Regions from separate parts of the Paenarthrobacter sp. C1 genome, predicted to be linked through region 2. Evidence: predicted binding sites of a transcription regulator. Region 2 holds the regulator's gene; each other region holds the start of a gene.
The links. The regulator LexA, encoded in region 2, represses DNA repair genes until DNA is damaged. The targets are predictions, from matches to a motif close to TCGAACANNTGTTCGA.

Region 1 (3,602 bases), 1.9 Mb from region 2:
ATGTCATCCGGCAGTGCCACCACGGGAATGAACACGAGCGCTGCCAGGATCTGTCCGCCCTGCGTTCCCGTCAAGGTCCATGAGGTGAAGAAGGAGCGGCGGTTGTCCGGGGCGTGCTCCAAGGTCATGGATGACGCGCCGGCCTGCTCGCCCGCTGCCGACAAACCCTGGCAGAGCCGGGCAAGTACCAGGAGGATCGGGGCACCCCAGCCGATGGTTTTGAAGTCGGGTAGGCAGCCGATCACGAAGGTCGAGGCGCCCATGAGCACCAGGGTGAACATGAGGACCTTCTGCCGGCCGATCCGGTCGCCGAAGTGACCCAGGAACGCAGCGCCGATGGGCCGTGCAAGGTAGGCGAAGCCGAACGTGGCAAAGGACATGACGGCCGCATTGGTGTCTGCGTCCGGGAAGAAGACGTGCGGGAAAATCAAGGCCGCGGCAGATCCGAAGATGAAGAAGTCGTAGTACTCCACGGCGCTGCCCAGGAAGCTGGCGAGGGCAGCCTTCTTGGGAGTCCCGGTGGTTTCGGTGATGCCTGGCGTCGCTGACGGCATTGTTTGGCTCATTGGGTGTTCCTTCTGTGACGACGATGTCGCGAATAGAGCTTCAGCGGGAGACCCAAGCGAGGTGCGGCCGGTCAATCCCTTAGCTAGTAACCACATGGTGAGAGCTACTTGCGTAATACAGCAATGATCCCTGTGAGTATGGTCACTTGTCAAGAGGTGTAATCACCATCTAGAAATAGCTCTCACTATGTGAGAGCATCGGGTTATGAGTGTGAAAGAGGACACAAAGACCGACATGGTCGGCAAAGCCCTGGGCCTGCTGGTCCTGCTGGGAAACGAGCCGAAGGGTGCAAGTGCGGCGGATCTGGCCAGAAGCGCCGGACTGCCTTTCAGTACCACCTACCGGCTGCTGGGCTCGTTGACCCGCGACGGATTCGTTGACTACGAACCCGATGGCCGCCGCTACCACCTGGGCCTGCGCGTCTTCCAGCTCGGACAACGCGTCTCCAACCACCACGGCTTCGCTGCCACAGCGCTGCCGGTCCTGCAGCGGGTCACCGACAGTACGCATGAGGCCACCATCCTCTCGGTCCGCGACGGCGACCATCACCTCACGGTCAACAAGGTGGACGGGCCCAAGACGTTCCGCGTCACCAGTGACCCCGGACATCTGGGAGCGTTGCACACGACGTCGGTGGGCAAGGCCCTGGTCGCGTTCGAGGATGAGCCCGAGCGAAAACGCCTGATCGAGGAACTTCCCCTGGACCCGCTCACTGAGCATTCCATTACTGATCGGGATGCCTTTAGGGCGGAAATTGAACAGGTGCGCCGGCAGGGCTACGCCGTGATGGACGAGGAAAACGAGATCGGCATGCGCGCCGTCGCTGTCCCGGTCCTCAACTCCCAGGGTCACGCGTTCGCTTCGCTGGCCACTGCCGTTCCGGTTTTCCGACTCAGCATGGAGGAACTCATCGCCCATGTGCCCACCCTGCAGGAGGCTGCGGCTGAACTCGCGGCCCGCCTGCCGCAGCGCTGAGCTTCGTTGCGGGGCCCGTTCTGCGCGCTAAACGCGACTCTTGGCGCGCAAAGCAGGCCCCGCAACGCCAAAATCAGCCCGACACAACGCATCTGGCACGTCATTTGTTCGCGATAAGAACAAGCGTGCGGAATATGAACACTTGTAGTAATCTGGATAACACCCGGCCGTCGACGCCCCAGAAAACGTCAATGGCCGCGGTGCTGAAGTCAAAGGAGCTTTAGGATGAGCAACCGAGCCGAGTCCGTTCTGGTGGGCCTCGTTGGCGAAGGGGTCATGCCCTCGCTCACGCCGCCCATGCATGAACGCGAAGCCGATGTGCAGGGCCTTCGCTTGCTGTACCGCCCCATCGACCTGCTGGAGCTGGCCTTGCCGGCCGCCGCCGTCGGGGACCTCCTCACCGCAGCCGCCCGCATGGGCTTCAACGGCCTCAACATCACGCACCCGTGCAAGCAGTTGGTGCTTGGGCACCTTGATGAAATTTCCGACGACGCCGCGCGCCTGGGTGCCGTCAATACGGTCCTGATCCAGGACGGCCGGTTCATCGGACACAACACGGACTTCTCCGGCTTTGGTTCGGCCTTGAGGGATGGACTTCCGGACGCCACCTTGGGCCGCGTCGTTCAGCTTGGCGCCGGCGGGGCCGGTTCTGCCGTCGCCTACGCGCTCCTCAAGGCCGGTGTCACCACCCTGGACCTGGTGGACGTGGATCCCGCCCGGGCCGCGGAACGTGCCGATGAACTCAGCGGACTCTTCCCCGCGGCCACCGTCACCCCGCGCAGCACGGACGAACTCCCGCAGATCATGCCCCTCGCCGACGGCCTGGTGCACTGCACCCCGATCGGCATGGCCGCCCACCCCGGACTGCCGCTGGACCTGGGACTCGTGGAGCCGAGGCACTGGGTGGCGGACATCGTCTACCGCCCCATCGAAACGCAACTGGTCCGCGAAGCACGGGCCAAGGGCTGCAAAGTCCTCGACGGCGGCCGCATGGCAGTCGGTCAGGCGGCCGACGCCTTCAAACTCTTCACCGGACGGGACGCCGACCGCAACCGCATGCGGGAGCACTTCCTGGAGCTGATCGCCCTGGAAGACGCCGCAACCGCGCTCTCCGCCGGCACCCTCGCAAAGGCGGCCCACTGATGCGCACCGGAATCGCCACAGTCTGCCTGTCGGGCACCTTGAAGGAAAAGATGCAGGCCTGCGCCATCGCGGGCTTCGACGGCATCGAGATCTTCGAGCAGGACCTCGTCACGTCCCCGCTGAGTCCCGAGGACATCCGGAAGATGGCCGCCGACCTCGGCCTGGGCCTGGATCTCTACCAGCCGTTCCGGGATTTCGACGGCGTCACTCCGGACCTGCTGAAGGCCAACCTCAAGCGGGCCGAGGCCAAGTTCAAGCTCATGTCGCGTCTGGGCATGGACACCATCCTGGTCTGCTCCAACGTGGCCACGGCCACCATCGATGACGACCAGCTGCGGGCCGAACAGCTGGCAGCGCTCGCCGGACTGGCAGGAGACCACGGGGTCAAGGTTGCCTACGAGGCCTTGGCCTGGGGCAAGTACGTCAACGACTACGAGCACGCCTACCGCCTGGTGGAAATGGTGGACCATCCGAACCTCGGCACCTGCCTGGACTCCTTCCACATCCTTTCCCGCGACTGGGACACCGCCCCGATCGAGGACATTAACGCGGAGAAGATCTTCTTCGTGCAGGTTGCCGACGCCCCCAAGCTCTCCATGGACGTGCTCTCCTGGAGCCGCCACTACCGGGTCTTCCCCGGGGAGGGACAGTTCGAGCTCGCCAAGTTCATGGGCCACGTCGTCCGTGCGGGCTACACCGGGCCGGTATCGCTTGAGGTCTTCAATGACGTCTTCCGCCAGTCGGACGTGGAACGGACCGCAGTGGATGCCATGCGCTCACTCATCTGGCTGGAAGAACAGAGCGCAAAGTGGCTGGCCGGCACCTCCGCGGAAGCCGGAACGGAAGCAGCAGCCTCGTCCCGCCGTCGTTATCCCATGGAACTTGCCACGCTGCCCAAGGTCAACGAACCAGCCGGC
Region 2 (3,602 bases):
CGCGGCATCAAGCGCCCGCAAGCACACAGCCATCACCGTTGACGCCCTGAATGCGGCCGCGGATAGGCTGGACATGGCTATTGCGGGAGTACCCAACGGGCTCCTTCCCAGCGGACTCAACGACGAACAGCTCGATTGCCTGGACCAGCTGCGCGACGCCACACGGGCGGCCCTGTCCGATTCGAAGACTGATTCCTCCAGTGCCGCGGACGGCGGACGGCAGCTGGCACGTTCGCGCCTGATGCTCATCCTTGAGCTGTGCGAACGGATGCTCGCTGCCAAGGAGAACCGCGAAGTAGTGTGGTTCTCCCGTAACAGCACTTTTGATCCCCAGCAGGGATACTCCCAACCTGACGAGACCGCGCCTGCGCTCATCAACATCGCGCCGCTGAGCGTGGCAGGCAGGTTGCGCGAGGGATTGTTCGCCGGACACACGGTGGTGCTGACCTCGGCCACGCTGGCCATCGGCTCGGCTTTTGAACCCGCGGCCGGAGGCCTCGGCCTGATTGGCGACGGCGCGCCCAGCTGGACAGGAATCGACGTCGGATCTCCTTTTGATTACCCCAAACAGGGGGTGCTGTACGTAGCGAAGCACCTTCCGAAACCCGGTCGGGGCACGTCACCGGAGGCCTTGGACGAATTGGAAGACCTCATCCGGGCATCCGGCGGGGGAGCACTGTGTCTTTTCTCCTCACGGCGGGCCGCCGAGGAAGCTGCGGACGCCATGCGGCTGCGCCTGGACGTGGATATCCTCTGTCAAGGCGAATCGACCATGGCTGCGTTGGTGAAGCAATTTGCCGACGAGCCGGATACTTGCCTCTTCGGAACCATGTCGCTGTGGCAAGGGGTGGACGTACCCGGCGGCTCATGCCGCCTGGTGGTTATTGACCGGATTCCCTTCCCGCGTCCTGACGATCCCCTGATGACCGCCCGTTCCCGTGCCGTGGCACAGTCCGGGGGGAACGGGTTCATGGCTGTTTCCGCCACCCACGCAGCCATCCGGCTCGCGCAGGGTGCAGGGCGCCTGATCCGGTCCACCGGTGACAAGGGCGTAGTGGCAGTCCTTGATTCACGCCTGTCGACAGAACGTTACGGCGGGTTCCTGCGGGCCGCCCTGCCGCCGTTCTGGCCGACCACTGACCGCACCGTGGTTCGTGGTGTCCTGGAGCGCTTGGGATCCGCCAGGAAGGCGTAGAGGACAGTCAGCTCCGGGCCCCTTACGGGTCGGAAAAAGCTAGAGGGACCTCAGTACCGAAACGACCTTGCCCATGATGGTTGCCTGGTCGCCGAGAATGGGTTCGTACTGGGTGTTTTGGGGCAGCAGCCAGGTATGGCCATCGCGCTGTCGGAACGTCTTTACAGTGGCTTCGTCGTCCAGCAAAGCGGCCACGATGTCGCCGTTGATGGCGTCGTTCTGGCGGCGGACAACGACCCAGTCGCCGTCGCAGATCGCGGCATCAATCATGGAGTCGCCAGCGACTTTCAACATGAAGAGCTCACCGTGTCCCACCAGTTGCCTGGGCAGGGGGAGCACGTCCTCAACTGTCTGGTCGGCCAGGATGGGTCCGCCTGCCGCGATGCGGCCAACCAGCGGAACCATGGCGGTGTCGCTTGCACTGGTGAGTTCTGTCACAGCCAGGCCGCCGGTGCTCCGAAGCGTTGCCGGTGCCTCAACGCCCGGGATGGGGCCGCCGTCCAGGGTCAAGGGCATCAGCACTTCCATTGCGCGGGGACGCTTGGGGTCCCGGCGAAGGTAGCCGAGTTTTTCCAGCTGGGACAACTGGTGGGTAACGCTGGAAAGGCTGGCCAGTCCAACGGTGTCCCCGATTTCGCGCATGCTGGGCGGATAGCCGTTGTCGTTGACTGACCGCTGGATGGTTTCCAGGATCTTTTTCTGGCGCACGGTCAGGCTCTTGGGAGTCTTGGGAGGCTGTTGGCTCCGCAGGGGTACCCCGCCGCCTGTGGCTTTCGCTGCCATGTTCGCCAATGCCTTTCGTTCCGCCCCGAAACGAACCGGGGATGCAGGGACTGAAAAAATGTCAGACCCTCCTGTTCCACTGAAACAGTGCTGTTCCTTCACTCAAACGTAGGGCAGGCACAGGCGTTTATCAAACATTTGTTCTAGCGAGTCTCGACACCGTTCGTTGATAAGTGCTAAAAATGTCATAGCAAGGTTCGAACATGTGTTCTATAAACCTCGCGCTGAAACTGGATATTCGAACGAACTGTTCGAATACCGGCCGCAGTCGGGAGGAGCACACAAAGAATTGGCAGCCTTGCTCCGGAAGCTCCGGAGCAAGGCAATAGCTCAGAAGGGCTCAGCTCATGTCCGCAATAACTTCGTTCGCTGATTTCCGCACCACGCAGGCCCCCGCCCGCCTGCGGCTGACCCGCCGTGGCCGAGTGGTGTTCTTCTTCATCCCGGCCATGCTGCTGGCGGCTGTTCTGCTCAGCCTTGCCGGGTTCATCACTTCCCCTGCCAAGGCTTCCGATTCCCAGGCCGAGCTGCAGCCGCCGGTTGCAGTCTCTGTGACAGTCCAGCCGGGTCAGTCCCTGTGGGGCATTGCCGGCGCGGCGGCTCCGGAGCGGGACCCGCGTGATGTCATTGCTGAAATCATCCAGTTGAACGACCTCCGCGGCGGGCGCATCCTTCCGGGGCAGCAGCTGTTCGTCCCGGCCCACTAAGGCTGTTAGCCGGTAGCCGGATCACGCGCCGCGACGTCATAGTTACTCCGCAGTCCCGCCAGCCCCTTAAACTGTTCCAGTGAGTGAGCAGCTTGAGCGACTTGACCGACTACCCCTCCGGACCAACCTGCGTGGACTGAGCCCCTACGGCGCACCGCAGCTTGATGTCCCCGTTTTGCTCAACGTTAACGAAAACACCCATGGCGTCCCCGCCGATGTTCAGGCGGCGATTACTGAGGCCGTGGCAGCAGCCGCCACAGGACTGAACCGCTATCCTGACCGCGAGTTCACCGATCTTCGTGAGGCCCTCGCCGAGTATCTTGGCCACGGCCTTTCAGCAGACAACATCTGGGCCGCCAACGGGTCCAACGAGGTCCTGCAACAGATCCTGCAGGCGTTTGGCGGCCCGGGACGCAAGGCCCTTGGCTTCCCGCCCACGTATTCCATGTACCCGTTGCTGGCCAGCGGAACGGATACCGAATACATCCGGGGAGTCCGCGCCGATGACTACGGGCTGAATGCCCGGTCGGCGGCTGCGCAGGTGCGCGAAACCGGAGCCAACATTGTTTTCCTGTGCTCACCGAACAACCCCACAGGGACGGGCCTGGGCCTGGATGTGGTGGAGGCCGTGTATGAAGCCGGTGAAGCAAGCCAGGCCATCGTGATCGTGGACGAGGCCTACCACGAGTTCGCCCACGACAACACGCCGAGCGCGTTGACGCTCCTGCCCGGCCGTGAGCGCCTGATCGTTTCGCGCACCATGAGCAAGGCATTTGCCCTGGCAGGTGCCCGGCTCGGCTACATGGCGGCGGCCCCTGAAGTTACGGACGCCATCAGGTTGGTCCGCCTGCCGTACCACTTGTCTGCCATCACGCAGGCCACCGCCCTCGCAGCATTGACTCACCGCGAGGCCCTGA
Region 3 (3,602 bases), 1.1 Mb from region 2:
CTGCTCGAGTTTGCTGCCGGCGCGGGTGCTGTTGAGGTCCTGCGCTTCCCTTACCCCGCTATGCCACAGCGACCGGCAGCTCGTCCCAGTGGGTCGTGCAGCGCTTCGAGAGCATGGCGCGCTTCATCTCCCACGCCGGCGGGGTCTTCATGCCACCCAGGCCCACACCCACTGCCTGCGCGCCGAGCTTTCTCGTGATTTCGTCAAGTACCTTCCCTACTCCCCGATCTTCGAATTCGGATTGGAACACAGGTAGGAACTGAACGCCGTCACTCGCGCGCAGTCCCGTGAGTACAACTCCTGCACGGGCGTAGCGGATACCGGCGGTCGGAAACAGATCAGGCAGGATCACACTGGCAGCTTTCGTAAGCGCGATCGGGTCATCGGTCGGCATGGCCAGCGGAACAGCCCGGTGGGCTGAATGCGGGACGGTTCCTTCGTCGGCCCAGCCGGTCGAAGCCCACACCGAGAGCACGCCGGCGACGGACCCCTGGGCCCGAAGACGGGCTGAGACCCGCTGGGCGTAGATCGACAGAACCTGATGCATCTCGTCAGGGTCCGTAAGCTTGCGCGAGAAGCTCCTGGAATAGATCAGCTGGTCCTTGGCAGCCGGCGGCTGGGTCTCCAGCCCGATACATTTTTGCCCGCGCAGCTCCAGGATGGTTCTTTCCATGACGACGGAGAACCGTTTGCGGAGCCATTTGGCATCAGCGTCACGCAGTTCTCTGGCCGTGTGGATGCCGCGCGCAGCCAGGCGCTTGCCGTTACGCCCGGCGACGCCCCAGAGGTCAGTCACATGGAGGGAGTCAAGGATCCGGTCAAGCTGCTCCTCCGAAAACCGCCGGAGATCGAGAACTCCATTGAACGCGGGGTTTTTCTTGATGCCGAGAGCCGCTACCTTGGCGAGGGTCTTCGTGGGACCGATCGCGACGCGGACAGGAATTCCGGTCAGCTGGAGGACAGTCCGTCGGATCTCCTGTCCCCGTGATTCGAGTTCTTCAGGAGCGCCCCGCAGCTTCAGCCAGCTTTCGTCGATCGAATACACTTCCTGCCACGCACTGAAGCGGCCCAGAATGGTGGCAACCCGTGCACTCAGCGAGCCATAGAGCTCATAGTTCGATGACCTGGCTTCGACGCCCTTGGCCTGGCACCAGCCGCGGATCTTGAACCACGGCTTGCCCATGATGTCAGGATCGAGCTCCTTCACCAGCGGGCACGCGGCAACCACACAGCCGTCATTGTTCGAGAGGACAAGGGTCGGCCGGTCATGCAGCGTGGGGTCGAAGACGCGCTCCGCGTTGGCGTAAAAGGAGACGCAGTCTACGAGAGCGATTTGATCGGATGCTGGGGTGAGAGTCGTCATTGCCACGGCTGGAGACTATAGGCGGGGTCTGACACCACGTTTGGTTTTCGCAGGAGACAGAATCCATGTGACCACGCCCCAGACTGACATCTCGGTGTGTTCGTGGAGAACGACGTCCGCATAGTCAAGGTTCTCTGCCACGAGAACGGTACGTCCCTGGATGACGTCCAGCCGCTTGACGGTGTATTCGCCGTCAACGACGGCGATCACGATCTTGCCCGGAACGGGATCGATCCCCCGGTCCACGAGCAGCAGGTCGCCGTCATTGATTCCGGCTCCGGTCATGGAATGGCCGGCTGCACGCCAGACAAATGTACATGTTGGGTCCCGGACCAGGTGCTGGACAAGATCAAGGTCCCCGGACCAATATCCCTCTGCAGGGCTGGGGAAGCCGCAGGCGACGGCTTCCGGCGCGAACGGGAGTATCAGCGGCTCGTCGAGCGCCAACGGTTCTGGCTGCGAGGCCTGCATGTCCACTTCCTTTTCGAACATATGTTCGATGGAATCGTACGCCCGGGCGGGAACGGCACGCAACGTGGAGCAACTGCCGGGCGGACCGGACAGGCCTGGGCTCTGGGACTGCGGGCAGGAATAAAGGCCCCGGTGCGCTTGAACTGCTCCCCGGAAGTTGGACTGAGAAATTCAGTTCGGACTCCCGGGGAGCAGTTTTATGTGTGCAAGCAGGTCGTTATCGGAGAATCAGCGCAAGACCGCTGTAGCGTGGTTTGAGAAGGGCCTTGCTGACACGGCCACTGCCAGGTTGCTGGGCGTGTCGCGCTGGCCGATCAGAAAACTGTATCGACGGTGGAGGATTCGTGGTCAGGGAGCGCTGGTGACCAAGCCGACGAAACAGTCGTACTCGTTCGACTTTAAGCTTGCGTTGGTGATGCGGTTCATGGCGGGCGAAGCCGCGTCAGATCTCGCTGCCGAAGCTGGGTTGTCTTCTCCGGAGCTGGTGAAGACGTGGGCTCGCGTGTATCGCCGCGATGGCGCCGACGCGTTGCGCCCGAAGGCCAAAGGCAGGCCTCGGAAGCCCGACAGCCCACCGCCGACGGAAACAACAGAGCTAGAGCGGTTGCGGCGCGAGAACGAGCGCTTGCGGGCGGAAGTCGCCTATCTGGGAAAATTGCGGGCCTTGAGGGCTCAAAAACAACGGTGAAGGTCCAGGCCCTTATCGCCCTCAAGGCTGACTTCCCGCTTCCGGCGCTTCTGCAGGTCTCAGGTCTAGCCCGATCAACGTTTTTCTACCACCAGGCCCGCCTTCAGGCCCCGGACCCGCAAGAGGAACTCAAGTCCTCCATCACGGACATCTTCAAAAAGAACCATGCCCGCTACGGGCACCGCCGCATCCACACTGAACTGCGCAAGCAAGGCTGGGCGGTCGCGAAGAAGACCGTGCTGAAACTCATGCGGGCACTCGGGCTGCTTTGCAAGGTCCGGCGGAGAAAACGCTATAACTCCTACAAAGGCGAGCAAGGCACCACCGCACCGAACCTGCTAAACCGAGAGTTCAACGCCGCGGCACCGAACCAGAAGTGGGTCACTGACGTGACAGAGTTCAGCATCGGAGACCGCAAGCTCTACCTCTCGCCGGTCATGGATCTCTTCGACCGGCAGATCATCTCCCACACCATCGGCACATCCCCGAACCTGGCTCTGACCAACACTTCGTTGGGTGAGGCCCTGACCTGTCTGGAGCCTGGTCAGCAGCCGCTCGTGCATTCGGACCAGGGCTTCCAATACCGCCATGCCTCGTGGCGGAGCCTTCTGGAGGGTGCCGGCGCGATCCAATCAATGTCCCGCAAAGGCAACTGCTACGACAACGCGGTGATGGAGAATTTCTTTGGCCACCTCAAGGAAGAGCTCTTCCATCACGTCCGGTTTCTCAGCACCGATGCACTTGAAGCAGCGCTGCACGAGTACATCAGTTGGTACAACAACGAGAGGATCTCGACAAAGCTCGAGGGCCTGAGCCCGGTGCAATACCGAACTCAGGCCCTCGCGGCCTAGCCTTTATCTAAACCAGTCCAACTTCCGGGGACCAGTTCACTTCATGCGCGTCGGGGCCTTCTCTTTTTCGCACGAACGGGAGGTGCGAACCAACGTTCAGCGGCCCCGGCCTTGGGGTCGAGGAACCGAGGCCGCCTGGGACACGCGATCAGGCGCTGACCGGGTGACGCAGATGACTCCACCTCTCTGCCCGACCTCTCCGCAAAGGTCTGTCACAAGTCATTGCCCA
Region 4 (3,602 bases), 250 kb from region 2:
GCTCCCCTCCTGCTGTTGCGGGCGTTGCTCGGCGCGGGCGGCGCGGTCTTGTCGCGTGAGGCGCTCTCTGACCTGTTGGATCTGCGCGGTTCCGTGCATGCCTTGGACATGACGGTCAGCCGGCTTCGGTCCGCGCTCCCGGACGGCAAGCTCGTGGAAACAGTGGTCAAACGCGGATATCGGCTGCGGGCCTAGGGTTGCGGCCCTGCTACGCCGCTTTCACCAAGGGCAGTTCATCCCAGTTGGTGGTGTAGCGGGGGCTGAGCATATCCCTCTTCATTGACCAGTCCGGGCCGCCCTTGATGCCGGCATGCCCCAATCCGATGGAGCCGCGGCCATAGCGTTTGCTGACCTCCTCCAGCAAGCTTCCGATACCCCGTTCCTCGTGGCGGTTCTCGAAGATCTCCAAGGGCTTCTGGTTGCCGCTGGGACGGAGGTCGGTGACCATGATTCCGGCCTTGGCGTACCTGACGCCCTCCTGGATTTTGGGGACCAGGGCGTGCGCAGCCTTGGTGAGCAGCACTGGATCGGCGGTGGGCATGGGCAGCTTGACGTTCACAGCGGGAAACGATTTGTCGTTCGGGTTGTACACCGACGTTGCTGCGAACGCCGTCAGCAGCTTGGCTTGGAGGTCGTGCTTGGCCAGCCTGGCGCTGGCCATCTGCCCGTAGACGCTGAGCACCTGCCGCAGCTGGGCCGCCGTCGTAATCGGCGTCGAGAACGAACGCGAGAAGATCAGCTGGTCCCGTCCGATCCTTTCCTCTTCCATGGGGATGCACGGCGTTCCCTGCAGTTCCAGGACGGTGCGCATCATGACGATGGAGAACTTGTCCCGGAGGGCCACGGGATCTGCCCGAACCAGGTCCAGGATTGAAAAGATGCCCATCGCGTTCAGCCGCTTGGTGAGCCTGGTAGCCACGCCCCAGATCTCGATGACGGACAGCCGGGCCATGAGCGCTTCGCGCTGGGCTTCAGGAACCGAATCCCAACGGCACACGCCGTTGAAAGCCGGATTGTGTTTGGCCCATTTGTTGGCCAGCTTGGCAAGCGTTTTGGTGCGGGCGATTCCGACGCACACCGGAACTCCAACGTTCCTGCGGCAAGCATCCTTGATGGTTCGCCCCAGCTGCAGCAACTCCTCCGGCCGGCCCTTGACGCCCAGGAACGCTTCGTCGATCGAATAGACCTCCTGCCACGCCGAGTAGCGCCGCAATAGCTCCATGACGCGCGAGCTGATGTCTCCGTATAGTTCGTAGTTGCTGGACAGCGCAATGAGCCCCCATTCCTTGGCCCGTGGAGCCAGCTTGAACCATGGGTCGCCCAGCCCGATGCCAAGCTGCTTCGCCTCAGGCGACCTCGTCACGGCGCAACCGTCATTGTTGGAGAGCACGATCAGGGGTTTGCCCTCCAACGCGGGATTGAAGGCCCGTTCTGCTGAAGCATAGAAACAATTGATGTCCACGTGGGCGATCTCCTGCATCGTGTGCATAAGGGCCGGCCTGGACATGCTCCTCCTCGATTGGTCACTAACATGCGCGACCTCGGAAAATGGGAGGACACGCCGCTGATTCGAAGATATATTCGAATAAGTCAACTGTACCGCCACCCACCGACAACGAAACTTCCCTGACCAATTGAGCCCGCTGCAGGAGGAAAGGGCTTGGCTAGTCCCCTAGGCGCGGCACGATGACGTCATCGACTCCGCAGTGGAGCACGAGATCGCTGCTTCCGCCCGTCAGTATGCAGTCCTTGGGGTCGAAGACCTCTGTGGCGGACAGCCACGGGACAGTTCGTTGCCAGAGCCCCCACGATTTTTGTGAATAAACGGAATAGGTTTGTGGATCGAAACCTGATTGTTCGACGACGACACTGTCTCCGCTGCTTGCCGTCACTTGGGCGTATGTTGCCGCCGCGGCGGCTAGCCCCATGCCAGCAGAATACATAGACCACGGCAGAGCCGCCGTGACACTGGCCAGAACTGCCAGAACGGCAGTCAGCCGACGGATCCGGCCGCGGGAAATCCGCCTGACCAGCACCGGCACCAGCAGAACCAGCGCTGCCAAGGCGGCAGCCCCACTCAGAAGGTGACCACACAGAATGAGCGCCCACCCCGGCATGACGAAGTAGACCAGAACCTCAGGCCATGAATCACTGACCCACGCTGCGGAAGCTTGGGCTGCTACTCCCAGCAGCACCGAGACGAGGGCCAACACGATGCCCCACTTGAGGCGCCGCCGCGCTGCGGTAGATCGCGCCGAGTCCGTTTCCGCGGAAACCTCCGCCCCCATCCGTGAAGCGCCCAACCGGGTCTCCGTTACATCATCGCCCGGCAACCGTTTCTGCACACCGCCATCCAACCACGCTTTTGACGTCATTGTGGAGCTTTGGCCAGCGGAGCCAACGAGGAGCCGGGGCTGTTTGCGCAGGCCTTATTGCGCACGTTACGAAACATCCCGCCCTCCGGACTGCGGAAAAGTCCGAAGAGCGGGATATTTCGCGCTATGAGATTCACACCATGAGCCCGGCTACGGGCGGGCGGCGGCGTCCTTCTTGTGCACCAGATAGATGGCCCCGGTAGTGACGTCCTCTTCAAGCGCTTCCAGGGTGCGCCCACGGGTCTCAGGGACCTGGGTGTAGATGAAGATGAGGGCCGCGATGCCCACGCCGCCGAACAGGAAAAAGGTTCCGGTGATCCCGACGCCGGCCACCAGGGTCGGGAAGAACAGGCCCAGCAGCGCGTTGGCGATCCACAGGCAGAATACCGACAGGCCGATGGCGAAACCACGGACGTGAAGCGGGAAGATCTCCGACAGCATGACCCAGACGGCGATATTCAGGAAGGTCTGCATCGAACCGACGAACGCCACCACCAGGAACAGGATCACGAATGGACGGGCCTCGTTTCCTATGGGAAGGAGGACGGAGGCGATGCCGATCAGGAAGTGGCATGCCGTGGTCAAGGTGAAGCCCAGGAGCAGGGTGGTGCGGCGGTTGACGCGCTGCATCAACGTCAGGGCAATGACGCCCCCGACTACCGCGATCACGCCGGGAGCGATGTTGGCGATCAGGGCTGCGTTGGAGTCGAATCCAGCCTCGACCAGCACAGACTGACCGTAGTACATGATCGAGTTGATGCCGGTCAGCTGCTGGGCCACACCCAAGCCGATGCCGACCAGGATGATGCGAAGGATCCACTTGTCTTTGAGCGCGCCCCACGACGTCGCCTTCGACACCCGCTCTTCGTCGGCGAGGTGCTTGACGTCGGCCATTTCGGCCTCTGCGCGTTCCACTGACCGGATCGTCTTGAGGACAACGAGGGCTTCTTCCCAACGGCCCTTGGATATCAGCCAGCGCGGCGATTCGGGCATCCGGAGCATGCCGAAGAACAACGCGATGGCAGGCAGTGCGGCAACGGCGAGCATGAGGCGCCATACTCCCCCGAACTCTCCCCAGACGTTACCGATGATGGCATTGACGACAAACGCCGCCAGCTGGCCGATAACGATCATGAGCTCATTCCGGCCGGCCAGCGAGCCCCGGATCTCGTAGGGCGCCAGTTCGGCAAGGAAGACAGGCACCACGGTGGACGCTCCGCCGACGGC

Region 1: a site for LexA is predicted at 1,658-1,673, ahead of ACNAOU_RS21325 (shikimate dehydrogenase). Genes of this name have one in related genera too.
Region 3: a site for LexA is predicted at 1,848-1,863, ahead of ACNAOU_RS13160 (LexA family protein). Genes of this name have one in related genera too.
Region 4: a site for LexA is predicted at 1,570-1,585, ahead of ACNAOU_RS07005 (Y-family DNA polymerase). Genes of this name have one in related genera too.

Annotation. Positions count from the first base shown of each region.
Region 1 is NZ_CP186052.1:4,547,712-4,551,313, reverse strand. Features, by position in the region: gene ACNAOU_RS21335 (MFS transporter) at 1-566, opposite strand, end outside; gene ACNAOU_RS21330 (IclR family transcriptional regulator) at 772-1,542, shown strand; gene ACNAOU_RS21325 (shikimate dehydrogenase) at 1,768-2,685, shown strand; gene ACNAOU_RS21320 (bifunctional sugar phosphate isomerase/epimerase/4-hydroxyphenylpyruvate dioxygenase family protein) at 2,685-3,602, shown strand, end outside.
Region 2 is NZ_CP186052.1:1,700,370-1,703,971, forward strand. Features, by position in the region: gene ACNAOU_RS08070 (ATP-dependent DNA helicase) at 1-1,195, shown strand, start outside; gene lexA (transcriptional repressor LexA) at 1,235-1,978, opposite strand; gene ACNAOU_RS08080 (LysM peptidoglycan-binding domain-containing protein) at 2,326-2,685, shown strand; gene ACNAOU_RS08085 (histidinol-phosphate transaminase) at 2,765-3,602, shown strand, end outside.
Region 3 is NZ_CP186052.1:2,791,362-2,794,963, forward strand. Features, by position in the region: gene ACNAOU_RS13155 (Y-family DNA polymerase) at 59-1,363, opposite strand; gene ACNAOU_RS13160 (LexA family protein) at 1,379-1,834, opposite strand; partial or broken gene ACNAOU_RS13165 (hypothetical protein) at 2,259-2,333, shown strand; gene ACNAOU_RS13170 (IS3 family transposase) at 2,327-3,373, shown strand.
Region 4 is NZ_CP186052.1:1,451,648-1,455,249, reverse strand. Features, by position in the region: gene ACNAOU_RS07010 (uroporphyrinogen-III synthase) at 1-195, shown strand, start outside; gene ACNAOU_RS07005 (Y-family DNA polymerase) at 209-1,507, opposite strand; gene ACNAOU_RS07000 (hypothetical protein) at 1,665-2,375, opposite strand; gene ACNAOU_RS06995 (sugar porter family MFS transporter) at 2,526-3,602, opposite strand, start outside.